Regions from separate parts of the Thalassotalea piscium genome, predicted to be linked through region 3. Evidence: predicted binding sites of a transcription regulator. Region 3 holds the regulator's gene; each other region holds the start of a gene.
What was found. The regulator FliA, encoded in region 3, starts transcription of late flagellar genes. The targets are predictions, from matches to a motif close to CTAAAGNTNNNNNNNNNNNNGCCGATA.
Positions count from the first base shown of each region.

Region 1: a site for FliA is predicted at 4,560-4,586, ahead of QUD79_RS07265 (VC2046/SO_2500 family protein). Genes of this name have one in related genera too.
Region 2: a site for FliA is predicted at 7,677-7,703, ahead of QUD79_RS10215 (flagellar protein MotY). Genes of this name have one in related genera too.

Region 1 covers NZ_AP027362.1:1,673,180-1,683,788, forward strand. The annotation lists gene QUD79_RS07250 (BatA domain-containing protein) at 1-122, shown strand, start outside; gene QUD79_RS07255 (hypothetical protein) at 115-2,463, shown strand; gene QUD79_RS07260 (hypothetical protein) at 2,463-4,475, shown strand; gene QUD79_RS07265 (VC2046/SO_2500 family protein) at 4,617-5,129, shown strand; gene QUD79_RS07270 (YchJ family protein) at 5,151-5,645, opposite strand; gene QUD79_RS07275 (EAL domain-containing protein) at 5,930-7,486, shown strand; gene QUD79_RS07280 (MiaE family protein) at 7,720-8,292, shown strand; gene QUD79_RS07285 (hypothetical protein) at 8,421-9,632, shown strand; gene QUD79_RS07290 (M14 family metallopeptidase) at 9,844-10,609, opposite strand, start outside.
Region 2 covers NZ_AP027362.1:2,348,742-2,359,350, reverse strand. The annotation lists gene nhaB (sodium/proton antiporter NhaB) at 1-1,019, opposite strand, end outside; gene fadR (fatty acid metabolism transcriptional regulator FadR) at 1,716-2,426, shown strand; gene QUD79_RS10245 (porin) at 2,703-3,842, shown strand; gene sodB (superoxide dismutase [Fe]) at 4,046-4,630, opposite strand; gene QUD79_RS10235 (Grx4 family monothiol glutaredoxin) at 4,932-5,270, shown strand; gene QUD79_RS10230 (peroxiredoxin) at 5,360-5,965, shown strand; gene QUD79_RS10225 (hypothetical protein) at 6,165-6,536, shown strand; gene rnt (ribonuclease T) at 6,878-7,555, opposite strand; gene QUD79_RS10215 (flagellar protein MotY) at 7,738-8,604, shown strand; gene QUD79_RS10210 (hypothetical protein) at 8,677-9,018, opposite strand; gene QUD79_RS10205 (DEAD/DEAH box helicase) at 9,759-10,609, shown strand, end outside.
Region 3 covers NZ_AP027362.1:768,339-778,947, reverse strand. The annotation lists gene QUD79_RS03355 (protein-glutamate methylesterase/protein-glutamine glutaminase) at 1-410, opposite strand, end outside; gene QUD79_RS03350 (chemotaxis protein CheA) at 457-2,535, opposite strand; gene QUD79_RS03345 (protein phosphatase CheZ) at 2,549-3,292, opposite strand; gene cheY (chemotaxis response regulator CheY) at 3,320-3,703, opposite strand; gene QUD79_RS03335 (RNA polymerase sigma factor FliA) at 3,751-4,473, opposite strand; gene QUD79_RS03330 (MinD/ParA family protein) at 4,518-5,390, opposite strand; gene flhF (flagellar biosynthesis GTPase FlhF) at 5,417-6,874, opposite strand; gene flhA (flagellar biosynthesis protein FlhA) at 6,946-9,048, opposite strand; gene QUD79_RS03315 (hypothetical protein) at 9,223-9,564, shown strand; gene QUD79_RS03310 (hypothetical protein) at 9,595-9,798, shown strand; gene QUD79_RS03305 (hypothetical protein) at 9,829-10,149, shown strand; gene flhB (flagellar biosynthesis protein FlhB) at 10,230-10,609, opposite strand, start outside.

The DNA.
Region 1 (10,609 bases), 900 kb from region 3:
TTGATGCACACCAGGACATGCTTTTATGGCTGGGATTATTACTCGTTTTGTTAGTATTGCTAGAGCGGCTACTCAGTGAGTATTCAGTGTCTAAGCAGCTAGTGGTAAATAAAAATGAGTGATCGCGAAGTAATACAACGAAAACTGGCGGAATTAACACAAAAGCTAAAACGTAAAGCATTTGTAGAGAGCCTAATGTTAACCAGTGTTATTTGGGTGATAATTTGTTATTTAGTGTTGTATTGGTTTAGCTTCTCATGGCTTAGTATTTCCGCGCTAATTATTACTTACTTTGTTGTTGCGTTATTTATTGGTAAGTCTCAACTTTGCAGTAAGGTAAATCAAACGAATGTGCTTGAACATTTAAATCGGGTATATCCTCAGCTAGAAGAAAGCGCACAACTTCTTGTTGTGACTAGTGAAAATCTACCCTTACTTTTGCGCTTACAACAGAAAAAAATAACTACACAATTTATTCTTATTTTGGCTGACAAAGTTAAGCAACAATTAATATTTGGAGATTATCGTTACAAAGGACAATTGACTTTAGCGCTAGCTCTTATTGCAATGAGTGTTTTTTTTCAACCCTTAACACACTTGGAACATTATATAAATCAACGGGGTGAGCCTACGTCGACAGAAATTAATGAGATGCACTCGTTAAATCGTCTGGTTTCAGCAAAAGTTGTCATTGAGCCCCCTAGTTATACTGGTTTGTTAAACAAACAGTCAGATAATCTGAATATTCAGGGAATTATCGGTAGTAAAATAATGTGGCAATTAGCGTTTACTCAAAATAACCTTTCTTATGCATTGGTATTTTCTAACGGACAAGAGCTCGCTTTAACTGTAGATAATGGGTACTTAGTAGGTGAGTTAATTATGACTTCTACTGGACTTTATCAAATTAAAGCTGGCGCAGAGTTACTCCCACAAATTTATACGTTAGAAATGAAGAGTGATCTACAGCCATCAGTTCGTATTTTAACGCCTCAACTAACAATTACAGAAATATTAACGCAGGCAAAGCCTTTAATTGAAACTCAGGTACAAGTGTCAGATGATTTTGGTTTAAGTAAAGTTGATATATTAGCGTCTATTGCTAAAGGCTCAGGCGAAGCGGTTAAATTTCGTGATCAAGTGTTTGAATTTGATGATGTAAGTGCCAAGTCACTGGTTAAAAATAGTACAGGTCATAATATTGTCAATGAATACGTTAAGGTCTGGGATTTGACCGAGCTGGATATGGAACCAGGCGACGAATTATATTTTTCAGTTCGAGCTTGGGACAATAAAAGCCCTGAGCCTCAGTTAACACAATCAATAACTAAAATAGTACGTTGGTTAGAAGATAGCGATCAAGCGGTAATGGCAGACGGAGTATTGATTGACTTTATGCCAGAATATTTTAAAAGCCAACGACAAATTATAATAGAAACAGAGCAATTAATTGCCGATAGCTCGCTGTTATCAACAGTGGAATTTAGTCAAACTTCTGAGCTATTGGGAGTTGCACAAAGTGAATTAAAACAAAAGTATGGTCAATACTTGGGGGATGAATTTGAAGATAGTACAAGTGAGCAACCTTCATCCTTAATCCAGCATAGTGATGACCACGATGAAGAAGGAGAATCTGATAAAAGTCATCAGGACAAAGAAGCCCATGAAGAACAGCATCAGCATAACAAAAACAGTCAAAGTAGAGCTAATGAAGGCGTAGATACCGCCTATGAAAAAGTGTTAGCACAGCATGCTCATACACATGAAGATAGCGATGTTGGCTTGATGGGGAAGCAAGACCCCGTTGCTTTAATGAAGCGCTCGGTCGCTAACATGTGGGAAGCAGAACTCTATTTAATGTTATCTAAACCAGAGCAAGCTTTGCCTTATGAGCAAGAGGCATTAAAGTTTTTAAAAATGGCTCAAAAGGCGGAACGTATCTATGTTAAAAGATTAGGTTTTGAGCCACCTCCGGTAAATGAAGATAGACGGTATCAAGGAGATCTTGAAGAAATTGAATCTGTCTTGCAGGCGCAACATATTAAGGTCCCAACTAGTGAATATCAAACTTTGAGTGATGTCTATACATTGTTATCACATCCTAAGCTAGCAATTGAACAGCTAACCGCGCAGCAACGTGAGTTGTTTAGTCAAGTTAAAGCGTTATTTAATCAACAAGTGAGCACACGGCCAGCTTTAATCGAGTTTGTTGCAACTATCGAAAAAATATTATTAGGTAATCGTATTTACTTAACCGATTGCCAAGCCTGCATTGTGAAATTACGTGATAAAATATGGCAATTAATGCCGTCGCCAAAAGCAGTTATTTCAACGGTTAATCAAACATTAACAGTAGGCGATGCGTTAGCCGCTGATTATATTAACAATATACAGCCGTCGCTCGAGAATACACATCCATCTACGAATAAAGCAATAAATAGTACCGAAGAGGAGCCTTTATAATGTCTTGGTTCACCGCTTCACTACATTTACCAACATTTGACGCTGCTCATTATTTGTTAATGGTGTTGTCTTTTATTATGTTGGCTGTAATTTGTACTAAAGTTTTTTATCGTTATCGCGCTAAGTCTATGGTTAAGGCGATGTTAATATGTGCCGTTAATCTCGGTGCAATACTTGCGATGTTACTGTTAATTTTGCCTATTTATCAGACAAAAGCAGAAGCCGAGCATGCGATTATTATAACCAACAATACTGATGAGAGCCAAGTGGAAGAAGCGTTAAATCGTTTTAAGGATAGCGATCTTGCTAATCTTTATATTTGGATCGATAACGAAAATGATAGACAGGCTTTAATACCCATACTGACGCAAAGCCAACTCATAAACGACGTCATTTGGCTAACCACAAGTTACCCATTATTTGAACGCACACATCAGCTTGAGCAACTTTACCTTTATGGTGACGGCTTATTGCCTCAGCAATTAGCATCTATTAAAGCGCACTCACCTTATGTAACGGTCAATTACTTCCCCTCTCAAAAAGTACTCGGTATTGTTGAAGCTAAATGGTCCAAAAAATTACTGTTAGGTGAAAAAGCTCGCTTTGAAGCTAAGCTTCAGTCAAACGACACTAAAGCACTTTACGACGTCGAATTGACCGCTATTAACAATGATGTAATAGCAAAGAAAACCATTCGAGCTAATGAAACCTTTCGCTTTAACTTTGTCCCAAAAGCTGAAGGTATTAATGAATACTTCCTCAATGTTACTGAGATTAAGAGTAAGAAAATATTGGCGAAAGAAGTTATCCCGTTAGAGGTAGTGATGGGGAGGCCTCTTAATATTTTAGTTAAAACAGCATCTCCTTCATTTGAGATCCGTCATTTAAAAAACTGGATGGCTGAACAAGGCAGTACACTAACAATAATTAGTCAAACCAGCAAAAGTGCCTTTTTAACTCAAGCGGTAAATAGTGATGTTGAAAACAACATTGAAGTTAATAAAGAAAGTATCAGCACTGAGTATTTAGCCGCGTTTGATATGCTAATGCTTGATGGACGAAGCTTGGTTACGTTATCACTAACAGAGCAGAGCCTTATTATTAAAGCTGTTAAGAAGGGCTTAGCGTTGTTTGTTTTTGTTGATGAAACATTAATTGAATCAGGGCAAGCTAACGCGATAGTAGCGTTGCTTAAAACATTTAGCCGTATAGAAACTAAAAAAAACTATTCAGTTCAAAAACCTACACTGGTTCATTATAACAAAGACATCAGCGACACTTCACTTACAGCCAATAATATTAACTTATTCAGTAGTAACGCTGATACATTAGTATTCGATGACAATAATCAAACGCTAGTACTCAGTAAACCTTTGGGGTTTGGTGACATAGTGTTGAGCACGTTAAATACGAGTTATCAATGGAAGTTAAGTGGAAAGAGCCAAGACTATGGCCAATATTGGCAATTTATTTTTAACAAGGTCATTACAACTAAAAGTGAAAAGCATTGGCTAGCACCTACAGAGCACTCTTTATTATTCCCATTGGATAATATCTCGTTGTGCTATCTTACCGAAGAAGAAAAAATAACAGCCTATCATTTAGGTTTAGTGTACAAACCGTTAAAGCAGCCAGTAAACCTAGTGTCAAATAAAGCAATTGAACGTGACTCTCAATACTGTGTTGAGTGGTTTGCAAATGAAAGTGGTTGGCATCAGTTTACTTTATCAACAACTACTATAGATAACAGCATAGATAGACTGTTAACTTCTGAGCATTCTGATATCAAAAAAATTTATGTTAATGGTTCCAACCAATGGCTAGCTTGGCAACAATTAATAAAACGTAAAGCAACACAATCATTTTCAGATACAAGCTTGAAAAATGAAGCGGTTAATTTTGACAATGATAGTGCGCGTAACACGACTAAACAGCCACTAAATAAATTGCCTATTTGGTTTGTCTTTATCGCATTGTGTACTTTGTTGTGGGTAGAGCGAAAACGAGCGTAATTACTATTTTAATGGCTGCTATTAGAACAGCTTGTTTATCAATAGTTAAATAATAAGCAAATAGCTATTTATCGGTTATTATTGTTAAAGGTATTGAGTTGCTTGCCGATAACAAGACAATGTTAATTATTAGGCATTGTTGTGCAAATAGATAAATCACAAACTAACTTACTGATTGAAGAGCTACAATTAGGCGTGAAGCTTAATGAGTGTGTGCATAGCCAACGTCGCTATGACTTTTCTTTAATGCTTGCTATGTTAGTAGATAACGTTTGTGAGTTTAGCCAGTTCGGCTTACCTCTAACTGAACAAACGCCTAAAGAAGCTACAGAAGCGTCTTTAAGAAAGCTTTTAAATGTTATTCCGAACGCACCATTAGCGATAAGTTCATTAGACGATATAAAACACTTTCAACAAGGCCAGTTAGTTGCTGATAATAAGCTAGCAACAATGCGTTTAGTTAATGCGTTACAGCCAAAAGCAATCGCCTTTAGAAATGATGCTAAGCATATACCAAGTAGTGTTATGGCTAATACCTCACTTTATTGTCAACAAACAAAGAGTGGGGCGCCTAAAAAACGTTTACCTTTTAATGTGAATGCTTGGCTGAGTTCAGTGCAGGAAACGGTAGTTAAGTCACCGTTGATGGCTTAAAACCTTTATTAATTTCAGACTTTATTTACCACAACACTTTTTAAATTTTTTACCGCTGTCACAAAAACAGTTGTCGTTTCGTTTAGGTTGAATTAATTCAGTGTGCTCTGCAACATCGCCGTCTAAATAACGCCATTGATTATCTTCAGCAACAAAGCGGGAAGACTCACTCATTTTATAATAGTGTTTTTCATGGCGGTAATAAGCATCAAAATTTACTGTAGGCAATGTGTTAGGGCTAAATTGTTTTAATGTTATAGCCGTTGCATGATTAACCTTAAGTGACAGCCATTGTGTTGTTTGAGCCCAATTAAGAATGTCGGTTACAGTGTGCTCTTTATGTTTCTCTTTGGCGTAAGTATTAAATATATACTGGGCATTACTCGTCGCGTAGGCGCTATAACGAGAGCGCATTAATTGCTCAGGTGTTTCGGGGTACTTTTGTTCAAGTATAAAAGGTTGGCAACACATACTATAGCTTTCTTTTGAACCACAATAACAGGGCATAATATTCATTAAATTTGCTTGTATTTTAATGTGCTATTTTAGCATGATTTAAATTAAGCTGTGTTAAAAATCAAATAGGTAAAAGTAAAATAGCCTGCTAAACTTATTTGGTATACCTTGATTTTGTTAAATACTTAAGCCGTTTATAATGCTTGTCTAAGTATAAAAAAACTAACATAAGTAGATTGAGGTGTTTTATTCACCGATAAGCAATTTTAAACTTATGCTTGAATAAATAATTCTGTAGTATGAACCAATGTTACACATAGGCTAAGGATCATTAATTTATATTTATGTTAAATAAAGCGGTAATCCGCAAGCCATTATCTTTTATTACAGGAATGATGATTAGCCTAATCGTTATTTTTTTCCTATATTCTCAGTTTTTATCAAATCAGCTATCCGAAGAAGCAAAGCGGATCTTTTCCGATTTATCACATTCTGCCAATAGTGGCTATAAAGTTATAGAAAAACTCAATAACTTACCTTTTACCGACTGTACAGATGAACATTTACTGAGCATGAGAGAAATGCAATTTAACTCAAATGATATTCGAGATATTGGTTTCTTACAAAATGGCTTTTTAATTTGTACAACAGGTGCTGGCGTCTTAGATATACCATTAAAAGAGTCGACCCCCGATTTTACTTTAGATGGTCACGATTACTGGATAGATAAAAAATTAGAAACTTTTGATAATAAAGTTAAAGGTATTATCATTGAAAAAGGTAGCTACAATATTGTGCTCTCGTTCGAGGGTGTAATCAATGACTATGAAGAGGCTGTAGTTTATGAAATTGTCTTAAAAGATGATTACGAATTAACTCATCTTTATGGAGCACCGAATTTATATAAAAATGTAGCAGTAGACCCGAATGTAATAACGTTTGCAGGTTTCATAGCTCATTTTGCTGAACTTTGTGGCCCTGGTGGCGGTATTTGTTTGGCTGTAAAGAAAAATAATTTTACTGAGCTACAAAACCCACCTGTGCTTTTTGTTGTTATGTTACTGCTGTTTTTATCAGGAATATCAGCAATACACTTTATCGAGCTGCTTTTTTACCACCTTAGAAGCACCAAAAGGCGCATCAAGCTTGGCTTAGCTGCTGGAAGCTTTATCCCTTACTACCAACCCATTGTTGAATTAAACTCTGGAAAAGTGATAGGTTGTGAACTGCTTGCCCGCTTTGAAGATGGAGTGGGGGCACTTTATCCCGACGAGTTTATTTCGGTGGTTAGCGAATTAAACTTGTCTTGGATGATGACGGAGCTATTTATTCATAAGGCGCTTGATGACTTTAAACACTTAAAACCAGCCGATTCTACGTTTTATTTATCGGTTAATATTTTTCCAAAAGACATTAATAACGGCAATATTCTTAAAGGAATTGAGTTATTTCGAGCAGCCCAACCAAATTTACGAGTTTGTTTTGAAATTACTGAAGACGAACAGTTACAGTGTGGTCAATCGGGAGAAGCGCTCGATCAACTTTCAAAAAGTCGTATCCAAATTTCCATTGATGATTTTGGTACCGGATATTCTAACCTATCACAATTAAAACTGTTGGATATTGATACCATTAAAATTGATAAATCTTTTGTCGATGAAGTTGAAACAGGGGCTATTAGATCAACATTAATTCCAAATATTGTTGCTATAGCGAATAAGCTTAACGCTAATGTTATTGCTGAAGGAGTTGAAAACCAACTACAAGCAGATGAGCTTTTGAAAATGAACATAGTGTATGGTCAAGGTTGGCATTATGCCAAAGCTTTACCGATAGATGAATTTAAACAATATCTAATACAAAATAGCGATTTTACTTTTAATAATGATGAATCACTTTAACTTTAATTGATTAAATTTTTGAAATGTATTTATTATCCCACAATTACAGTTTTTCTAGGTAAGTTAACTGTACTTTGTGGTTTAACTTTAGATTTAAATCTCTTACTTAAAATTAGGTCAATTAACTGGTGCTCACCTATGGTTAATTGATGTAATTTTCCAATCCTCTTGGTATTGACGCTTGTAGCAGTGTAAAATACAGCTAAATTTTTCTAGTTATTAATTATCTTTCTATGTTCGAACTTAAATATCACACTCCACCTGAATGGGCTAATGTTGTTTTAGCTGATTTTGATGCCTTTTTACAAGATCATGCAGCGGCTGAAAAAAAAGCTTCAGGGATGGCTGTATCTATGTTATCGCATTATCCTGATCGCAAAACGTTGGTGCGTGCAATGACAGACCTTGCTATTGAAGAGCTTATTCATTTTAAACAAGTGATGAAGCTAATGCAGGCAAGAGATCTACAAATGTCTAACGACGAGAAAGATATTTATATTAAAGAGATACGTAAACTGTTTCGTCATGGTCAAGATGTTTTTTTCCTTGATCGCTTATTAGTTGCAGGAGTTATTGAAGCCCGCGGGCATGAGCGTTTTGCTCTAGTAGCTGAGGCGTTACCAGCAGGAAAAGAAAAAGACTTTTATCACGCTATTGCTAAATCTGAAGAAAAACATAAAAACTTATTTGTTGAATTAGCCTTAGAATACTTTGATAAAGACGAAGTCCATCAACGCTTGGAAGAGGTTCTAGTCGCAGAAGCAGAAATTTGCTCAAAACTGCCTTTTAGAGCCGCATTACATTAAGCTTTGTTGAACCGTGCAATACTAGGGTGTGTTGATCTTTCGAGTACGAATTTTGTACGAATTAAGTCGTACAAATTATGTAGCTTAAAGTTAATACGCTCAAATAGCGTTAAGTAATCGCAATTTATATGAAAAATATTGAAAAGTATTTAAATCACTATGCTGAGCCATGTATCGCTGCTTTACATAGTTTTCCGAGTGATTTGCGCTTTACACATAGTGTAGTGATCCCAGCATATAAAGAAATTGATGACTTCGTTGAGCAGTTTTTTACTTCAATACTTGCTAAGCAAAATGCCTTGATGGTATTGGTGATCAACCAACCCGACAGTGATTGTAATCAAGTCCCCCAAAAATCATTATTTGATGCGGTATGTAGCCGTGGGAATATTATTTGGCAAGAAGGGTTTTATAGCTTAGTACAAGTATATGGCTGTAACTCATCTATACTTATTCTTGATAGCTTTACTCTGCCAATACCAGTTAAACAAGGTGTTGGCTTGGCAAGAAAACAGGGAGTTGATACTGCTTTAGCGCTAATTGCTGATAAAATTATTTTATCTGAGTGGATATGTTCTACCGATGCTGATGCTAGTTTACCCGACGAGTATTTTAACGCGTTATCAACATTGTGTATTAACACTGTTGGTGCCTGTTATCATTTTTATCATCAATGTGAGCATACTGAAACTCATCAAGCTAATGCGCTATATGAAAGAGCCTTACACTATTATGTTGCAGGGTTAAACTATGCTGGCTCTAGCTATAATTTTTATACTATAGGTAGTATTTTAGCCTTTACTGCTAATGCCTATGCGAATGTCAGAGGCTTTCCCAAGCGTAGTGCAGGTGAAGATTTTTACTTATTAAATAAGTTAGCCAAACTTGGTGATATTACCTATTTAAAAGAGCATACCATCAAGTTAACCGCAAGGCGCTCAGACAGAGTACCATTTGGCACAGGACCTGCAGTTAACCATATTATTGAGTTACAACGTCAGCAACTAGACTATTGTTATTATCATCCACAAGTATTCGTTTTACTGAAAGAAGTGATAGTTTCATTTTCTTCACTTTATGCATACCGTAATGATCTCAATAAATGGTTAGATAACCTATCAATAGAGGCTAAAGAAGGGCTGTTAGCACTGGGATTTGAACGTTTTATTAGTAAACAAAACACCCAGAATAATACCAACGCAGCAAGTAATAGGCAATTTAACAAACAGCTTAATGTTTGGTTCGATGCATTTATAACATTAAAGTTTATTCACTTTATTAGAAATGATTACTGGCCAGACATACCATTAAATGAGGCAATAGATAAAGCTCCATTCTAACTAACCTGAGTTCGGGATAAGCTAAGTACACCCAAGCTAAGATTTTCGGGCGTAACTGCGTTGCCTGCATGGACGTAGGTACTTGGTTTTTATTTGGAACTAAAAAACCGTTAATTTGCTACTAATAGCCAGCTATTAGGAACACAAATCAGCCTTGATTCACACAAAACTTTTAGCATTGGTTGAGTTACAATGTATTTGCTGAAAAATATTAGTTGGCTTTCACTAAATAAAATAAACAGTCGTCTTTAGCAACATTCACATTGGCTGTTGCCATAAAAATTTTCATATTTGTAGCACATACTAACTGGTTGTCACGTAAAGTGAAGTATTCTGTAAGTACATCTTCATGTGCATCATTAAGCAGCTGAAAGTTATTTAAGCCTCGATCATCAACCCAACCAATCATTTGCCCCTTTCTTGCATTGCCAAAGTTAAACTGTTCAATTGTCGCTTTTAATGTAACACCCTCATTACCTTCATCATGCTCGCTAAATGAAAGCTCTACATTGTGTTTAAGTTGTAATCGAAATGGTTTAGAAATAATATCTACATTCATTTTTTGATCAAAATGATAAATACAACAACATGTTGTTAGTTGGCTAATACCTTGAAATGCGGTTTCATGTGACTGTTCATCGTTAGCACTACCACACTCTATTGTTAGAATAGGGCAGTGGAAGTTTTGCTCCATTAAACTACCAAGTTTAAGACCTGATAATATAATGCTATCGCAGAAAAAAGAGGTGAGTGTTAGTACTTCTGGTGTAATAATAGTGCTAACCGCAAATGAAGGTCCAGAACCAGGGGTGTTATGAAGATCGATCACACATTCAGGACTAACTTCTGTTATCGCCTGCTTCAGCATACTTGCTCTTAAGTAATAGCCATCGTCTTCTCGGCTATTAAAGCAACGATTAATATCTAAACCTCCTGGGTAGTAGCGATGTGTTAAAATAGGCGATTTGCTAGCCGCT
Region 2 (10,609 bases), 1.6 Mb from region 3:
ACGCCAGTAAATACAGTGGCTAAAATAATAACTGATAAACCAATTAATCCAACAGGCGCTAGATGAAGGGCTAATCCAATAATTAACCAAACTGCAATTAACCCTTGCATAATAAGCTTTACATTGTCTAGTCTGTCGCGCTTCTTACTTTCTTCGATATCAAATTCATTTAAGATTTTGTATACGTTCTCAGGTAGGGCAACTCCATAACCAAACCATTTAACCTTTTCAAGAGTAAAACAAGTTAGCATACCTGCAATAAAAGTTAAGATGGTAACTGGTGACATACGAATAGCGAACTCTAAAAAGTCCCAGTCGGCTTGTTGGCCAATAATTAAGTTTTGTGGTTCACCTACTATTGTACAAACACCACCTAATGCAGTACCTACACCGGCATGCATTAATAAGTTACGTAAATAACCGCGAAAGTTTTGTAAATCGTCGCGAGAGTATTCTGCAACTTCAAGATCAGAGGTATGGTCATGTGCATTTTGAGCACCTTTGCCCGAAGCAACTTTATGGTAAACAGAGTAAAAACCAACCCCAACACTTATAATTACTGCAATTACAGTTAATGCATCTAAAAACGCAGATAAGAATGCGCCTGAAAAACAGAATAAAAGTGATACCATTACTTTAGAGCGTACTTTGGTTACTATTTTTGTAAATAAAAATAGTAACAAGTTTTTCATAAAGTATATGCCTGCAACCATAAATATCAGCAATAAAATCACCTCAAAGTTGAGTATCATTTCATGCATAACTTGATCGGTTGAGGTCATCCCTATTGCTACGGCTTCAATAGCAAGTAGACCGCCAGGCTGTAATGGGTAGCATTTTAATGCCATGGCAAGAGTGAAGATAAACTCAATAACCAAAGCCCACCCAGCTACGTAAGGGCTGATATAAAAAAATAGAATAGGGTTTATAATTAAAAACGATACAATGAGGAGCTTGTACCAGTCGGGGGAATTACCAAGAAAATTATTATAACATGCGCTCATAAAAGATTGTTGCATAGTAAGCCTTTTATTCCTTCTAATAGCATTGAAGATAAATGATATTAGTAATTGTTAATTATATGATTTAACTAAGTGTAAGCCTTAATTAAAGCCATGTAAATTAGATTCAAGTGATCCTGTATTATGGTGTGTTTATCTTTACCGTATATTTTTGCAGCTGACCATTTGATATTCAAACAAGGCAAAGCTGCTGTAACAGGGGTAATCCCTCATTAAAAAGCGAAAATGCAGTAGAAAATCAAATGGACGCTGTGCTTTAGATACGTTTAAACATGTATTACCTTTTGCAGTCGCTCATTTATATAGCAGAACTATACTTTTTTCGGCACATTGCAATTATGTTATGTTTAATTTTTATACCAAAGATCAACACGCCCTAGTACTTGATATTAATAACTTATAAAGAGTAGTCCATTAAAACCTTCAAATATCGACACTAAAAGTTTTAATGATGTTTATTAGTGCTTTATCTGTCAGCGCGAATAATATTTTATAATGAGGTATTAAAGCTGTGATCTATATCAAATGACGCTATAATTTTGCTCACAGCTGAAAGTAATTTTTAATATTAAATAGGTAAAAAAATAGCGCCTTTATGTTAGACGGGTATTTATTTCTAATTTTCTTGTGCCAAGCATTTCTTCTGGTACAATCAGTGGAATTTTATTACAACTCAAGAGGTGCTAGAGCCATATGGTTATAAAAGCACATAGTCCAGCGGGCTTCGCTGAGCAATATATTGTAGAGTCGATCTGGAACGGTGGCTTTCCACCAGGATCAATATTACCCGCAGAGAGAGAGTTGTCAGAACTCATTGGTGTTACACGTACAACATTGCGTGAAGTGCTACAACGTTTAGCGCGTGATGGTTGGCTAACAATTAAGCATGGAAAACCAACCAAAGTAAATAACTTCTGGGAAACGTCGAGCTTAAATATATTAGAAACATTAGCACAGTTAGACCAAGAGGGTATTCCTGACTTAGTTGATAACTTAATGTCTGCTAGAACGAATATAAGTGCTATATATGTGCGTGGTGCAATAAAAAATAATCCTGAGAAAACAATTGAGCTACTTCAGGAGTATCATGAAATAGAAGATACTGGTGAAGCTTTCGCACAATTTGATTACCAATTAAATAAAGAATTAGTTGTCGCGTCTGGTAACTCTATTTATCTGTTAATATTAAATGGTTTTAAAGGTCTATATTCTCGTATTGGCAGCTTATATTTTTCCCACCCTAAAGGTAGAGAGCTTTCGCGCCACTACTACGACACATTAATAGAATTAGCCAAAGCTGGTAAATTTGACGAAGCGGTATTTGCTGTTCGTAAATACGGTATAGAGTCGGGTAAGCTTTGGTCTGAACTTAAAGATGATGTACTTAAAGAATTGGTAGAGTAACTCATAAGGTAGGTTGCGCAAATAGCAACCTACCACCATGTTAAGCTGTTCAAAGCTAAGCTGAACTTGTGCCTATTTTAGACTCCTTGTAAAAAAAATATTTTTTTATTGTACATTTTCTTGATGCGGGCTAATTATGTTCTACACTTTGAGTAAGTACCCGTTTGATATTCAATTTAAATAACAGTTACATAAGTTTGATCTTGTTTATTTAAGTTTCAGATATAGGAAGTTCTTGACGATATGATACCTGTAAACTCTCTTGGAAAAAAAAATATGAAAAAACCAATTAACTTATTAATGCTAAGCGCACTTATTGCTTCTGCCCCCGCTAGTGCAGATATTGCATTTAATGGATTTGCGAGCGTAGTTGCAGGCACTACTGTTTCAGGCAATGAGCAACTTTGGGGGTTTAGTGATTCAGATTACTTTAAACCAGGCTCTTTGTTCGGTTTACAAGTATCGAGCGACTTAACCGAAGGTTTATCGGTAACTGCACAAATTATTGGGCGGGGTGCAGACGATTGGGATCCAAAGTTTGAATGGGCCTATTTGGGTTATCAAATTAATGATGAGCTTAAAGTATTAGTTGGGCGTCAACGTGCTCCATTTTATATGTATTCTGACTTTTTAGATGTGTCGTACGCTTACCCTTGGATCACTCCACCGAGTGGTGTTTACGATCTTCCTTTGGATGCTGTCGATGGCGTTAGTGCCATTTATGAATTTCCAATCGGTGAATTTAGCTCAACTTTACACGTTATTTATGGCACCAATACCGATGAATTAGTCGCTTTTGGCGAAGAAATTAAGCCTGAATTTGATAATCTTTTTGGCGCATCACTTACCACAAATAGAGACTGGCTAACGCTTAGAGCAGCCTATTTTGTTGCAAAAAGTACGGTACCTTTAGCTGCAACTCAACCTTTAATTCAAGGTTGGAGAATGACACCATTTGCCGATGTTGCAAATGGTATCGACCTTTTTGAAAAAGATTCAAGTTTTGCAGGGGTCGGCTTTCAAGCAGACTTTGATAGTTTCTTCGTTGTAGGTGAATACACCGAATTACAAATAAAAGACAGTTTTTATCCTAAAGACGAATCTGCGTATATCATGGCTGGATATCGTTTTAACGATAAAGTTGTGCATGTGACGTTCGGTCAGGATGAAGTTAAAGTTAATCGAATTACACAAGGCGTGCCTTACGGTTTAGACCCTTCTATTGACTTTTTGAAAGCACAGACTGACGGTTTGTCTGACTCTCAGGCAGATAAAAGTAGCTATATTACGGCAGGTTTGCGTTGGGATTTCCATGGTTCAGCCTCATTGAAACTTGAATATACTGATTATGAAAATGACATAGACTCTGATTTTGATTCGGGTTTATTTAAAGTGGCAGTAGTAACCGTATTTTAAATAACCCGGGCTCGGGATAATGGATGTGCGCAAAAAATCGTAGCTTTGGTGTACTTAGCTTATCCAAAATTCAGGATAAATGTTAAGGTTAGCATTGTTAGGTAATTAAAAAGGGAGAGTAGCTTGCTACTCTCCCTTTTACTTTATCTTGTTTTATAATTTAGTAATCCAATTATAAACTCCGATATTATTAACTTAGTTGATTAAGCTGAAAAGTTTGCGCTAGCAAATTCCCAGTTAGCTAATGCCCAGAAAGCTTCCATGTAGCTCGGACGTAAGTTACGGTAATCGATGTAATAAGCGTGCTCCCATAAATCAACAGTGATCACAGGTGTAACCCCGTCATCTGTTAATGGTGTTGCTGCATTTGATGTATTAACAATTGCTAAGCTACCGTCAGCATTCTTTACTAACCAAGTCCAGCTAGAGCCGAAGTTGTTAATTGCACTGTCAGTGAATTTTGCTTTAAATTCAGCAAAAGAACCAAAGCTAGCATTAATCGCATCAGCTAATGCGCCAGTTGGTTCACCGCCACCGTTAGGGCTAAGGCTATTCCAGTAGAAAGTGTGGTTCCAAATTTGAGCCGCGTTATTGAAAACGCCACCTGAAGATGTTTTAACGATATCTTCTAAAGACTTGCCATCAAACTCAGTACCTTCGATTAAACCATTAAGTTTTACTACATAAGTGTTATGGTGCTTACCGTAATGATATTCTAAAGTTTCAGCTGAAATATGAGGTGCTAGTGCGTCTTGCGCATAAGGTAAAGCAGGTAATGTAATCGCCATTATATTCTCCAGGAATTGATTAGATATAAATTTTTGAGCCTAAAAATTAAGAAGTAGTTTGTTTTTATTAAAAACCGAGTAAAATACTCAAGTATTACAAATCTTCATATAGTTTACTCAAATATATAGGTATTACTAGTGCAATTATCAAGGCTAAAAAGCTTTAACCGAGTTATTTTTAAATATTAGTCCCTATTGCATTGAATAATGGGGTCATCGTACCCATTATTCAATGCAATATAGATTAAAATTCAATGTAATGCAGATAATGTGCATTCTAGCTTAAATATAGGGGCTGACTATGGAACAAGATACGATTGAACGTATTAAAGAACAGATAACGCAAAACAATATTTTATTATATATGAAGGGCTCACCCAAACTACCTAGCTGTGGTTTTTCTTCACAAGCGTCACAGGCGTTAATGTCGTGCGGTGAAAAATTTGCTTTCGTTGATATATTACAAAACCCTGATATTCGTGCTGAACTACCAAAATATGCACAGTGGCCGACTTTTCCCCAATTATGGGTTGAAGGAGAGTTAGTTGGTGGCTGCGATATCATTATGGAAATGTATCAAAAAGGTGAATTACAAGAATTAATTAAAGAAGCTGCAGCAAAAGTAGATTCTGAAGAATAATTTTTTATTTTATCCTTGAAAATTAAAAGGTCGTCTCAATATCTATGAGATGTTATTCGAGTACTCAGTTAAAATATTTGGAGAATAAAATGAGTGTATTAGTTGGTCGTCAAGCACCTGATTTTACAGCAGCAGCAGTGTTAGGTAGTGGTGAAATTGTAGATAGTTTTACACTATCAGAAGCTATCAAAGGTAAAAAAGCAGTATTGTTTTTCTATCCGTTAGATTTTACGTTTGTTTGCCCTTCAGAATTGCTGGCATTTGACCACCGTATTGAAGAGTTCAAAAACCGCGGTGTAGAAGTTATTGGTGTTTCTATTGACTCTCAGTTTTCACATAATGCATGGCGTAATACTCCAGTAAATGAAGGGGGTATTGGTCCAGTTCAATACACTTTAGTTGCTGATGTGAAACATGAAATTTGTAAAGCGTATGATGTTGAACATCCAGAAGCGGGTGTTGCATTTCGTGGTTCATTCTTAATTGATGAAGAAGGTAATGTTCGTCATCAAGTAGTAAACGATTTACCGTTAGGTCGTAATGTTGACGAAATGTTACGTATGGTTGACGCACTACAATTCCACCAAGAGCACGGCGAAGTATGTCCTGCTGGTTGGAACAAAGGCGACAAAGGCATGACAGCGTCACCAGAAGGTGTTGCTTCTTACCTTACGGATAATGCTGACAAGTTATAATACTTAGCTAATAAGTTTCTGTAAAAGCCGCGAAAGCGGCTTTTTTATTGCCTTGGGAAATAAGCATACTTTATATTAAATGTCCGAACACTATTTGTCTTTAACGCGATAGCGCCGTAAACTGAAAGTGTAAAAGCACTAGTAATAAGTTAATTTTGATCTACACTTAAATAACAGTGTTTATATTGAAAGGACGCTTATGAAATTAGCTAAACCAATTTATGAAAGTTTGCCTTATATTTATTTTTTTATGAGTGGTTACTTATTATCTTTAGATAATAGTTTAGTGTTAATTTTTTCTGCAGCACTGTTTTATACAGCAGGTTGTGTAACCCTAGTCACTCGCTCATCTCATCGCCGCTTAGATAAGCAAATTGAATCAATTAAACACGCTATCCCCGAGCTAATTTATGAATACAAGCCCTACGTATTTGGTGCTATTGCTATTTTTACGTTGATGCTCACTAAAAATGCATATATACAGTTCGCTGCATTTACTTTAGGGGTAGTCGCTTTAAGAATTCTATTATTTAGACATAATAATAGATGTAGACCTAAAGCGCTATTTTAGTAGGGTTTGAGCTTTATACACAACTTATAATGTTAGTGTTTAACCAACGCTAACTTAACTAACCTGAGTTCTGGATAAGCTAAGTACGTCAATGTCACGATTTTTGCGCGTATCTGCGTTGCCTGCATGGACGTAGGTACTTGGTTTTTGTCTGGAACTAAAAAACCGTTAATTTGCTACTAATAGCTCGCTATTAGGTACGCAAACTTGCCTTGATTCACTCAACACTTATAACATTGATATATAACTACATAAGTAATACGATTGTTATATTGTAAGTGATTGAAAAATAGAGCTTTATCTGTGTTGTTCGTACATCCGTTATCCAGGGCTCAGGTTAACTAGCTATCTTCTGTATTTTCAGGGTTTGACTCTTCAATTGGCCAGCCACCTAATTGTTGCCATTTATTGGTGATATAACAAAAGAGCTCTGCTGTTTTCTCGGTGTCGTAAAGGGCGCAGTGTGCTTCGTTATTATCGAATGTTATATTCGCTGCAATACACGCTTTTGCAAGCACTGTTTGTCCCAGCGCTAAGCCAGACAAGGTGGTGGTATCAAAGCTAACAAAAGGGTGAAATGGTGAACGTTTAATAGCACAGCGTTCAACGGCCGCATTAACAAAGCCTAGATCAAAAGAAGCGTTATGAGCAACCATTATGGCTCTTTGGCAATCAGCGGCTTTCATCTTTTTGCGAATTAACTTAAATATTGCTTTAAGTGCCACTTCTTCATCTACTGCTCCACGAAGCGGGTTTGTTGGGTCTATCCCAGTAAACTCTAAAGCAGCTTTCTCTAAATTAGCGCCTTCAAATGGATGAATGTTAAAATGAATGGTTTCGTCTAAAGAGAACAATCCAGTTTCACTGTCAAAAGCTAACGTAGTAGCAGCAATTTCAAGCAAGGCATCGGTTTTAGCGTTAAAGCCTGCGGTTTCAACATCAACAACAACAGGGAAGTAACCTCTAAAACGGTTAGAAAATACATGGGGATTACTAGAGTTTGAGCAAATTTCAGTCATACTATATAAAACACTATACCAAGATAATAAATAAAATTGGTGGTATTATCGCAGAAAGTATCAACGAAAACTCATTTGTTGTCTAAAAAGTTATGATAAAAGAGAGATATGATATTTTTTATTAAAGAAATTCTAATTTAAGTCGATATCATTAATGTAGCTAACTAACTAGAAAGATTGTTATGTATAAAACCTTATCGATTCTTACATTGTCGTTTATTGTCACTACTGCTAATGCGAGCATTAGGCAGTATCAAGCTGATCTAGACAGCTCAAAGTGGCAGTTAACAAATAATTCTCGTCTGGAGTGCACATTAGCTCATCAAATTCCTAACTATGGCCTCGCTAAATTTTATAGCCGTGCTAGTAGAGACTTAAACATGGAGTTTGAGTTGGATATGTTACGTTTACCCGATAATTATTCATTAGCCGAGGTGCGTTCAGTTGCACCTAAGTGGAAACCCGGACAATCAGGATACACTATCGCGGACATGAAATTACATAAACAATTCTCCCCTGACTTACCTAAGAAAGTTGCTTGGACCATGTTAAATGAGCTTGAGCAGGGTATGAGCCCAACATTTTATTATGATGACTGGTATAGCAATAACGATAAAATATCAGTTGGTCTATCAAGTGCTCGCTTTAAAAAAGCGTATCAGAACTTTGTTGGCTGCGTTGGTAACTTATTAAACTATAATTTTGATGATATTGCTTATACGGTACTTAATTATCAATTTAATAGCGATGAGCTAACAAAAGCATCACGTAAGCGTATAGCGATGATAACTGAGTATTTAGCTTTAGATGCTGAATTGGAACTTGTACTAATTGACGCTTTTACCGATAGCTTTGGTGGGCGAAGTTTAAACCAAACAATTTCTAAAAAGCGCGCAGATAAAATCAAAGAGTACTTTATTGCTAGTGGCATTGATCCAAACCGTATTGCAGCTAAAGGCTACGGTGAGAGACGACATATTGCTTCAAACGATACTGTTTTAGGTCGCGCAAAAAATAGACGTGTAGTTGTTCGAATGGAACAACCCTAGCAAAGTTGCTGTTAACTCAGCAAAAAAAAGGCTACTACCTGAATTGGTGTAGCCTTTGTTTATGTGAGTTAGTTAATTAATTAAGATATCTACTTGATGCTTATTACTTTGTCGAGAAACTATAATACGTATATTATCGCTTTCAGATGAGAATTTAAGTACAAGCTGACCTTTAATTCGTGTTTGACTAGTGATTTCACCATAGTTACTTTGATAAAAATCTATAATTTCTTGTTCACTCTGCTCAGTAAAAAAATTGGCAACAAAAGGTTTTTTATCTTGATATTGTGCAAATACTTGAGCACCCGGTAATAGCTCAATAGTAGCTGCTGTTTCAGCACTCGACTTAAGAGCGAATAAGGATAGTGATAACACAATAACTGTAATGCGTTTAGTGGTGTTTTTGCTTAACATGAAGTTCCCTTAGCCATTTTTATTTTGATTATTTTTAAATTATATCAAACAGTATAATAATGTGATCGCAAGATCACAATTTTAAGTTTGAAAAGCAAACAACTGAATACACAGAGCAGCTTTCTCATACAAACAAACTTTTTACTCAATATCATAAAATGCATATGTACTAGGGTTTGGGTGAACTTTTGGTTTGTAGTAGAGTATAAGGTGTTGTTTTTAAGGTGATTTATACTGCGTTATTCATTTTAATAATAGAACCACTATTACTTACAATCAATGCCTTGCCTAAATCGCTTCTAATTCCAACTGAAACTCGCATCTTGAGGTGGTTTGGGTATATACCCAAGCCACCTCAAGATGCAGAATTCAGCGTTTCACAGGTACTTAATATCAAGGCGTTACTTTGCAAAAATGGCAGTCCCTTTTAAGAAGTAACAACGATGAGAGTAAGTGCCTGTGAGACGCCTAAAAGGTTGGTTTAAAAGCTATTTATACTGCGTTATTCATTTTAATAATAGAACCACTATTACTTACAATCAATGCCTTGCCTAAATCGCTTCTAATTCCAACTGAAACTCGCATCTTGAGGTGGTTTGGGTATATGCAGTATAAATATACTCATTTACGCTACAGAGTAAGTTTTTCGATTATATTGTTAAATTGTTCGATCAATTAACTGGCTAAACAGTTATAATATAATTGATATTTTTAATAATACATCACCTAGGAGAACGCTTTTGCTATTTAGCGATTTTGGTTTAGATAAACGCTTATTATCAACGGTAGAACATTTAGGGTTTCAAGCCCCTACCGATATTCAACATCAAGCTATACCTGTTGCTATGACAGGCCAAGATTTAATTGCATCTTCAAAAACAGGCTCAGGTAAAACACTTGCTTTTATTTTGCCTGCTATGCAAAGGCTAATTAAAAATAGAGCACTTACTAAGCGGGATCCTCGGGTTGTTATTTTAACGCCTACTCGGGAGCTTGCTAAACAAGTTTTTACTCAACTACGTTTATTTACTGCAGGCACACAATTTAAAGCAGTATTAATATTAGGTGGTGAAAACTTTAACGATCAGGTGAAAACACTAGAGAAAGATCCACATTTTATTGTAGCTACGCCAGGCCGATTAACAGATCACTTAAAGCAGGGGCACTTTTATTTACATGGCCTTGAGCTTTTAATTCTTGATGAAGCTGACAGAATGTTAGATTTAGGCTTTGCTAAAGAACTTAGCTTAATTAATAAAGCTGCTGATCATCGTAAACGCCAAACATTGTTATTTTCTGCAACCTTAGACCATGCACAAGTAAATGATTTTGCATTAGAGCTATTAACCAAGCCTAAACGCATTGCAATAGGCGCGGCACACACGGAGCATAAGGATATCACTAAACGTTTTTATTTTGCTGATGATCTTGAACATAAAGAGGCTTTATTACATCACTTCTTAACAGATGAAAAATACCAGCAAATGATAATTTTTACCGCTACACGATCTGACACAGAACGTTTAGCTAACGACTTATCCAAGAAAGGTTTAAGTACTGTTGCGTTAAGTGGCGACTTAAACCAAAGCCA
Region 3 (10,609 bases):
GTACTTTTGCCTTTTTTTTGGGCTATCTCTAATACCCGTTGTTTTAAAATATGTCCTGCATCACTCGTTGTTTTTGCAATTTCATTAAATTTCTTAGGTAAAAAGTCTAATGCTCCCGCGTCTAAAGCTTCTAAAGTAGCTTTTGCGCCTTGATGCGTTAATGAAGAAAACATTAAGATAGCAGTTGGAGAATTCGCCATTATTTGCTTAACGGCATCAATACCATTAAGTACTGGCATTTCAATGTCCATGGTGATCACGTCAGGTCTTAACGACTTAGCTTTATCTACCGCTTCTTGACCATTAACCGCAAAATCTACCACAGTGAGGTTAGGGTCACTTTCTAAAATATCACTAACACGACGACGAAAAAAGCTGGAGTCGTCTACCACCAAAACCCTGTAGGTCATTTAACTTCTCTTTGTCTTTTACAAAACTGGATTAGTTGTGTAATTATTATGAGCGTAACTTTTTATTCACGATCGATTTTTTCGCATAATATTTTAGCATATTAGCTACATCAATAATGAGTGCAATGCCGCCATCACTCGTAATTGTAGCGCCCGCCATACCAGGCGTACCGTGTAAAAGTCGATCTAATGGTTTAATTACTACTTCTTCTTGACCAATTAAGCTGTCAACAACAAAACCTATTTGCTGCGTGCCAAGCTGTACAATAACAACATGGCCCGTTTTACGCTTATTCTCAACATGATTTCTAACCAACCATTGGTCAAGGTAGAATAACGGGATAGCTTTCTCTCTAACAATAATGGTGAGCTGACCATCAACTAAATTGGTATTAGTTAAGTCTAAATGAAATATTTCATTTACAGCCGCTAGTGGTAAAGCAAAAGTTTGCTTACCCACAATAACCATTAGCGTTGGTAAAATAGCTAACGTAAGTGGCACTTTAATTTCTAGTACTGTGCCTACGCCCATTTCTGAGTCTATATTAACAGTACCATTAAGTTGGGTGATTTTCGTTTTCACCACGTCCATCCCAACACCACGTCCTGATACTTCAGATATTTCAGTTTTGGTAGAAAATCCTGGCGCAAAAATTAAAGCAAAGGCGTCTTTGTCTGACATTCTATTAGCCGCATCTTCATCTAAGACACCTCGCTCAATAGCAATGCTTTTTAATTTATTAGCGTCCATACCTGCACCATCGTCACGAATAGTCAGTAATATATGGTCACCTTCTTGAGAAGCAGATAAAATGACGGTACCTTCTCGACTTTTACCTTTGGCTTCACGATCGTCAGGCAATTCAATCCCATGATCTACTGAGTTACGCACCAAATGCACGAGTGGATCAGCTAATGCTTCAACTAAGTTTTTGTCTAAATCGGTCTCTTCACCTTGTAAAATTAACTTAATGTCTTTATTCAAGGTACGCGCTAAGTCTCGAACAACGCGAGGGAAACGTCCGAAAACTTTCTTAATCGGTTGCATGCGCGTTTTCATTACCGCGCCCTGTAAATCTGTAGTAACTGCGTCTAAGTTTGACACAGCTTTTGTCAACTCTTCATCTTCTTTGGTCATACCTAAACTTGTTAAGCGATTTCTCACTAAAACGAGCTCACCAACCATGTTCATTATTTGATCAAGGCGTTGCGTGTCAACACGAACCGTTGTTTCACCTTGAGGAGCGCTACTCTGTCCAGGTTTTTTCTCAGCTGCCACTGGTTTAGCTGCAGGCGCTGGTGCGGGTTTTGATGCAGGTGCGGCTGCCGGTTTTTGTGCGGCTGTAGGCGCGGGGGTTACTGGTTTTTGACTTGTTTGTGGTGACTTTCCTTGACCATGCAATTCATCTAGCAGTGATTCAAATTCATCATCAGATATATCATTAGACGAGGCTTTATTGGCCGGTGTCGCTGGTGGTGTTTTTGCCACATCAGAAGAAAATGCCCCCTGACCATGCAGTTCATCTAACAATGATTCAAACTCATCATCTGAAATATCATTACTATTATTCGAACTAGTTACCGCAGGAGTGCTTGGCGCACTTGTACCATGTAATTCATCTAAGAGTCGTTCAAATTCATCTTCTGACATTTCATCACTTGAAGTAACGCTAGATTCATTACCACTTACCGTATTTTCTACAACCACAGTAGTTTCAACTGGTGGTGCAGCCCCTTCTGGCTCGCTTAAACGGTGAAGTTGTTCTAGAAGTGCGGGATCAGCAGCATCAACAGGTTCTCTATTTTGAACTTGGCTAAACATTTCATTAATGGTGTCTAACGCCTTTAAGATAACGTCCATTAAATCTGCGGTTACTGCACGCTTACCGGTACGCAGTATATCAAAGACATTTTCTGCACCATGGCAAGCATCAACAAGTTCAGTTAATGCTAAAAAGCCTGCGCCACCTTTTACCGTATGAAAGCCTCTAAAAATAGCGTTTAATAACTCTGCGTTATTTGGATCGTTCTCTAACTCAACAAGTTGTTCAGATAAACTTTCAAGTATTTCACCTGCTTCGATTAAAAAATCCTGTAGAATTTCTTCATCTGCTTCATAAGACATCCAACAATTCCTCTTAAAATCCTAGGCTTGATAAAAGATCATCAACATCATCTTGGTCAGAAACAACGTCATCTCTATTCTCTGTGTTTACAATTGGGCCTTCTACTAAGTTATCGCCCACTTTAGGTTGTTTTTTTTCTTTATCTCGTTCTGAGTTTAATCCAAAGGCCGTTAACATGTTAATTAAGCTTTCTTCAACCTCTCTAACCAAGTCAATAACTTTACGAATAACCTGCCCGGTTAAGTCTTGAAAGTCTTGCGCCATTAATACATCGGTCATTAAGGCGTGCATGTGCGATGTTTCTTTTTCTGTTGTTGTTAGTAAAACGTCAATATCGGCACATAATGCTTTAAATTCTGAAAGTTCAAGTTCGTTATGCATCAGCTTGTGCCACAAAGGCTTAACCGTAGCTATTTGCTGCTGAATAGTATCAACAACAGGAAAAATAGACTCTACAGCATCCATGGTTTTATTAGCGGCTTCTTCTGTGCGACTAATCACATAGTTTAAGCGCTCTTTTGCATCAGGAATATCTGCATTAGCTAAATCGTTGAGTCGTGAATCAACTTGGAAATTAGTTAACGAATCATGTAATTGACGCGTTAATTTACCAATTTCAGCAAAAAGCGCGGTATTGATCGGATTTTGTATCTCAGCGACTAACTCATCGGCTTTATCTTGTTGATTACTTTCAAGGTATTCAACCAATAATTTTGCCTGTTCCAGCGACACATGGACACTCGTATTAATACTCATGCAACGTCCTTAATTAACGGTTAAGGTTTACCCTAAACGCTCAAATATTTTATCAAGCTTGGTTTTCAACGTTGCAGCTGTAAATGGCTTAACAATGTACCCATTTACGCCAGCTTGAGCTGCCATAACAATTTGCTCTTTTTTAGCTTCAGCTGTCACCATTAATACAGGAATGTGCGATAAGCTAGCGTCTGCACGAATTGCTTTTAATAAGTCAATACCTTGCATGCCTGGCATGTTCCAGTCGGTTACAACGAAATCAAAATCACCGCCTTGAAGCATAGGTAATGCTGTACTACCGTCATCTGCTTCTGAAATATTGGTGAAGCCTAAGTCGCGTAAAAGATTTTTCACTATACGTCTCATTGTTGAGAAATCGTCAACAACAAGTACTTTCATATTTTTATCCAAGACACCCTCCGGGGATATAGTTCTAAATTCTATTTATTATATTGTAATCAACTTTTCCACGATTGCATACGTGCTTTTAATCGATGTAACGCTTGACTATGGATTTGACTTACTCTTGACTCACTAACGTCAAGGACATGACCAATTTCTCGTAAGTTTAATTCTTCGTCATAATACAACGACAGTACTAGAGCTTCGCGTTCGGGTAAAGTAGAAATACATTCACTGAGTGCTTTTTTAAAAACTATTTGCTCTATATTGCTATAAGGATTGTTGTTACTTCTATCTTCTAACTGACTTAGTGCGTCTTCACTAACTCCTAAGTCTTCAATCCCAATAATCTTTCCCGTACTTACCTCGTTAAGAATATCATGGTACTCATTTAACGAAATATCAAGTTTTTCAGCAACTTCAATATCAGTTACGTCGCGACCAAGTTCGGCTTCTAAGTGTTTAATTGCTTCGTTAACCATTCGGCTATTTTTATGAACTGAGCGCGGAGTCCAGTCACCACGGCGTATTTCGTCAAGCATCGCACCTCTAATTCTGATCCCAGCAAAGGTTTCAAAACTAGCGCCTTTAGTATTATCAAAATTATTAGCTGCCTCTAATAAGCCAATCATGCCTGATTGTATAAGATCGTCAACAATGACACTAGCGGGAAGTCGAGCAAGCAAATGGTAGGCTATTCGTTTTACTAAAACGGTATGTTGCTCTAGTAGAGTAGTTTTATCTATTTGATTAATGTAAGCATTTGCTTTAGCCACTATCACCCACCACTATTTTATGGATTGTACTTAGTTTTATTGGATTATTACGATTTATTTTCTAACAACTGCTCGATAAAGAATTCTAAATGACCTGACGCTTGGTGAGGTATTGGCCACTTAACTATTTTTTCAGCAAGTTGTTTAAGTGCCTTCGCTGCTGGTGAATCTGGATAAGCTTCAACAATAGCCTGTTGCTTACGTACAGATTTTCGTATGTTTTCATCAAAAGGAATGACACCCACTAATTCTAGCGCAACATCAAGAAAACGTTCACTAACTTTTGATAATTTTCCAAAAAGCTGCTGTCCTTCTTTTGGACTACGTACCATATTGGCGACAACTTTAAATTTATATACGCCATGGTCACGACTTAATAGTTTCATTAAAGCATAGCAATCAGTAATTGAAGTGGGTTCATCACATACCACCAGAAGTACATCTTGTGCAGCTCTTGCAAAGCTTAGCACCATATCTGAAATACCAGCCGCGGTGTCAACAACCAAAACATCAAACTTAGTTTTCATGTCGCTAAAAGCGCGAATTAAACCTGCATGCTCAGCTGGTGTTAAGTCGACCATAGATTGGGTACCAGAGGTTGCAGGAATTATATTAATGCCAGCTGGACCTTTAATAATGACATCATCAAGCTCGCACTCACCTGATAACACATGAGATAAATTACGCTGCACTCTTAAACCAAGCATAACATCGCAGTTGGCTAAGCCTAAATCGGCATCTAAAACCAATACCCGTTTACCAAGTTGAGCTAAAGCAATTGCAGTATTAAGTGATATATTAGTTTTACCTACACCCCCCTTACCGCCTGAAACAGCAATAACCTTTACAGGGTTACTTCCTTTTCTACTGTTGTGATTTGCATCTTGCATTTTTCTTAAGCCACTCGCTTGATCGATCATCTATATTCTTTCTCGTTTTATCAGTATTACACAATTGCAGCAGAAGTCATGGGCATTGGTCGCGAAACGTGTTGATTATTGTATTTATTTGCCATTCTTTCAGCAAGAGTAACTAACTTTTCAGCATTTGCAACTTTAATATCTTCTGGTACTCTTTGCCCATCAGTAAGATAGCCGATCGGCAGACCATTTTGAATAGCTGTGGTAACTATTTCACCAACACTTAAGCTTTCGTCTAGCTTTGTAAAAATACAACCCGCTAGTGGTATTTTTTTAAACCGTTGAACATTCTCTTGCATAACCCGTTGTTGCGAGTTAGCTGCAAGAACTAGATAATTTCTTATTTTTACCCGTGAGTTTGCTACAAGTGTTGCTAAGTGTTGGGCTAATCTCATATCACGTTGGCCCATGCCAGCGGTATCGATTAAAACCAATTTTTTATTCGCATATTGTTGCAACAATAAATCAAGCGATTGAGCGTCTTTCGCCATTTTAACTTGGCAACCAATAATTTTTCCATAAGTGGAAAGTTGTTCAAAACCCGCAATACGGTAGCTATCTGTTGAGATCATAACCACTTGATCAGCACCATGTATTTGTGCATATCTCGCTGCTAGTTTTGCAATAGTTGTAGTTTTGCCAACGCCAGTAGGACCAATTAACGATACAACACCACCCTTATGAATAATGTCATTGCTGGTGGTACTAAGCTGTTGAGTTAATAAGTTTTTTGCATGTTCCCATGCTTGACTTTCATTGGCCGAACTTGGAATGTAACTCGCTACTTGCTCTGCTAATGCTTCTGTGATGCCCATTTGCATTAAGCGGTTTACAAGTACAGCTTTGCCAGGATCTTTTTGTGCCATATCTTGCCACATTAATCCAGACACTTGATGCTCTAATAATTGACGAATACTGTGCATCTCTTGACGCATTTTTTCAATTTCATTAGCAGAGTCAGTATGGTGATACTGTTGATTTGCATACTCATTAGCTACATGAGGCGCTGAAGGCTGCATTACCTCATCAGTATGATGTGCTGAGCGAACTTGAGGTGTTTGTTGAGCATTTTGCTCTAGTCTATCGGTAAAGCTTTTAAGTTGGTCTTCAATATCACTATCTGTTTTTGCTACATTCTGAGATGGTGAACTAGCCTTATTTTGATTTGTTGCTGTCTGGGGCTTTTGAACCGTACGGTTTAATAATGCTGACAAACTATCAACCGGCGGTTGCTCGTTAGCACTTTTATCACTAGGCTGAAATGCCTGACTACTGATAGAAACTACATCATTGGGTATGCTGTCTTCATTTTCTTCAGGCACCGATGTTGCAGGCGCTTTTTGGTTATAATCGACAGCTGCCATTAATTCGACACCTTCAGGAATTTTTTTATTTGACATGATAACGGCATCTGCGCCTAATTCTTCCTTAATGTCAATTAAGGCGGTTCTCATATCTTTTGCAACAAAACGTTTAATTTTCATAAAAACTCCTACACCAGCTTCACGCACATAAACTTATCACACTAGCTATATTTTCGGTTTGAATTATCAGACTACTGACCAATTGAACTTACAATTTTAATTTGTTTATCATCCGGTATTTCTTGATATGAAATTACTCGTAATCCTGGGATGGTATATTTAACAAATTTGGCCATAACTGTTCTTAATATTCCTGACGTTAATAAAATGGGTGTTTCACCGGCCATTTCTTGTTGCTGCGCCCCTTCAGTCAAAGACTGTTGTAGTCGCTCAGCAAGTCCAGGTTCAATACCAGCACCATCATCTCCCGCCATTTGCATTGACTGGTGCAACATTTGTTCCAACTCTGGCGACAATGTTATGACAGGTACTTCAATGTCAGAGCCAACAAGCTCTTGCACGATAAATTTTCGTAAGCTTATGCGCACTGCTGCTGTTAATATTTCAGGATCTTGACTCTTTGGTCCGTACTCAACTAACGTTTGAACTATGCTGCGCATATCACGAACCGCTACCCCTTCGTTCATTAAGTTTTGCAATACTTTAACGATTGTTCCCAGAGTCAGCGTATCAGGAATTAATCCTTCAACTAATTTAGGATAGTTTTTCGCTAATAAATCGAGTAAGTTTTGCACCTCTTCATGACCAAGTAGTTGAGCAGCATTATTGGTTAACACTTGACTTAGATGGGTCGCTAATACTGTTGCAGCATCAACAACAGTATAACCTAATGACTGTGCTTGCTCTCTTTGGTTTTGCGTGATCCAAACTGCATCTAATCCGAAGGCAGGGTCTTTAGTAGCAATACCATCAAGCTTACCATATACCTGACCTGGATTAATTGCTAGGTCATGATCATGGCGAATTTCAGCTTCGCCAATGGCGACTCCCATCAGTGATATTTGATAAGAGTTAGGATCAAGATCTAAATTATCTCGAATATGAACCGCAGGAACTAAAAAGCCAAACTCTTGTGATAGTTTCTTTCTTACGCCTTTGATGCGATTGAGTAGCTCTCCGCCTTGGCCTTTATCTACAAGTGGAATTAATCGATAGCCAATTTCTAACCCTATAATGTCAACATGATTTACATCGTCCCAACCTAAGTCTTTCACTTCAGCATCTTGCTGCTTTGACTCTACTATGTCAGCCTGTTCTTTTTCAACAAGCTCTAACGCTTTAGCAATTTTTAATTTATTACTAAAATATGCCCCACCTGCAATAAATAATGCAAACATGATAAAAGTAAAATTAGGCATTCCTGGGACAATACCCATTACAAACATAACGCCTGCAGCAATGTACAGTGACTTTTCTTGACCGAGCTGGTTACTAACTTGCTGCCCCATGTCTTGTGTAGTATTTTGACGGGTAACTACAATTGCGGTTCCAACAGAAAGTAATAAACCAGGAATTTGAGCTACCAAGCCATCACCAATGGTTAACAGGGTATATATTTCAACCGCACTATCAAAGGATAAGTCGTGTTGAACCATACCAATAACTAACCCACCGGTAATATTAATCACTAAAATTAAGATACCGGCAATAGCATCACCTTTAACAAACTTACTTGCACCATCCATAGACCCATAAAAATCAGCTTCACTTGTTACTTCTACACGACGTTCTCTTGCTTGCTCAGCAGTAATAAAACCAGCATTTAAGTCAGCGTCGATCGCCATTTGCTTACCTGGCATTGCATCTAAGGTAAAACGCGCGGTTACTTCTGAAATTCGCCCTGCACCTTTAGTAACAACCATAAAGTTAATAATAATAAGAATTAAAAAAACCACTAAACCAACAGCATAATTGCCACCAATAACTACCGAGCCAAAGGCTTCAATCACCTTCCCTGCAGCACCAGGGCCTTCGTGCCCTTCGAGTAGTACGACTCGAGTACTAGCTACATTTAGCGCTAATCTTAAAATTGTCGCAATTAATAAAACGGCGGGAAAAGAGCCAAAATCAAGCGGCTTTAGGGTATAAACAGTGATCAGTAAAACCACCAATGATAAGGCAATATTAAATGAAAATAGAATGTCCAGTAAGAATGATGGCATCGGAAGAATGATCATGCCTAGGATGGCCATCACTAACAATGGCGTTCCCATTCCAGTTAAATAACTGAATTTTTTTTGTTTTATTTTATTAAAATGAGCTGCTAGTTGCATTTAATACACACGATAAAATTTTGACGCATACAAGCAAACAGCAATATTCAGACCAACTAAGATGAAATACGGTTAATATGCCAAAATTTTCAGTTGAGCTTTGACGGCGTAAACGCCGACCTACAATATTTTCTATGTGTAGGTTAGGCTTCGGCCCATCAATGATTCGCTATAATGTGTATAGAAGTACAATTATTACTAAGCTTTTCATATCTTTCTGACGGCGTAAACGCCGACCTACAATATTTTCTATGTGTAGGTTGGGCTTCGGCCCATCAAGGATTCACTATAACGTGTATAGAAGTAAAGTTATTGCTAAGCTTTTCATATTTTTCTGACGGCGTAAACGCCGACCTACAATATTTTCTATGTGTAGGTTGGGCTTCAGCCTACCAAGGATTCGCTATAACGTGTATAGAAGTAAAGTTATTGCTAAGCTTTTCATATTTTTCTGACGGCGTAAACGCCGACCTACAATATTTTCTATGTGTAGGTTGGGCTTCGGCCCATCAATGATTCGCTATAACGTGTATAGAAGTACAATTATTGCTAAGCTTTTCATATTTTTCTGACGGCGTAAACGCCGACCTACAATATTTTCTATGTGTAGGTTGGGCTTCAGCCCATCAAGGATTCGCTATTCCGTGTATAGAAGTACAATTATTACTAAGCTTTTCATATCTTGCTGACGGCGTAAACGCCGACCTACAATATTTTCTATGTGTAGGTTGGGCTTCGGCCCATCAATGATTCGCTATAACGTGTATAGAAGTACAATTATTGCTAAGCTTTTCATATTTTTCTGACGGCGTAAACGCCGACCTACAATATTTTCTATGTGTAGGTTGGGCTTCGGCCCATCAAGGATTCACTATAACGTGTATAGAAGTAAAGTTATTGCTAAGCTTTTCATATTTTTCTGACGGCGTAAACGCCGACCTACAATATTTTCTATGTGTAGGTTGGGCTTCAGCCCACCAAGGATTCGCTAGAACGTGTATAGAAGTAAAGTTATTGCTAAGCTTTTCATATTTTTCTGACGGCGTAAACGCCGACCTACAATATTTTCTATGTGTAGGTTGGGCTTCGGCCCATCAATGATTCGCTATTCCGTGTATAGAAGTACAATTATTGCTAAGCTCTTCATATTTTTTTGACGGCGTAAACGCCGACCTATAATATTAATACTTAAATTCATCTGGAATAGGTAAGTTTTTTGGGATCGCTTTCGGACGTTTAGCTTGTCCTTTTTTATGCTCAGCTAATTGAAAAACAAACGCTAATATTTGTGCTACTGCAGCGAATAATTCTTCAGGTATTTCATCATCAACTTCTGCTGTGTAGTAAAGAGAGCGAGCTAATGCTGGTGAGGCAATAATTTCAACATTGTGCTCTTTAGCAATTGTACGAATATGAATAGCCATTTCATCAACCCCTTTAGCGATAACTACCGGTGCTCCACCTCCATTGGGGTCATATTTTAGCGCAACTGAAAAATGAGTTGGGTTGGTGATCACTACATCAGAATTTGGCACCTCCGACATCATTCGTCGTTGTGACA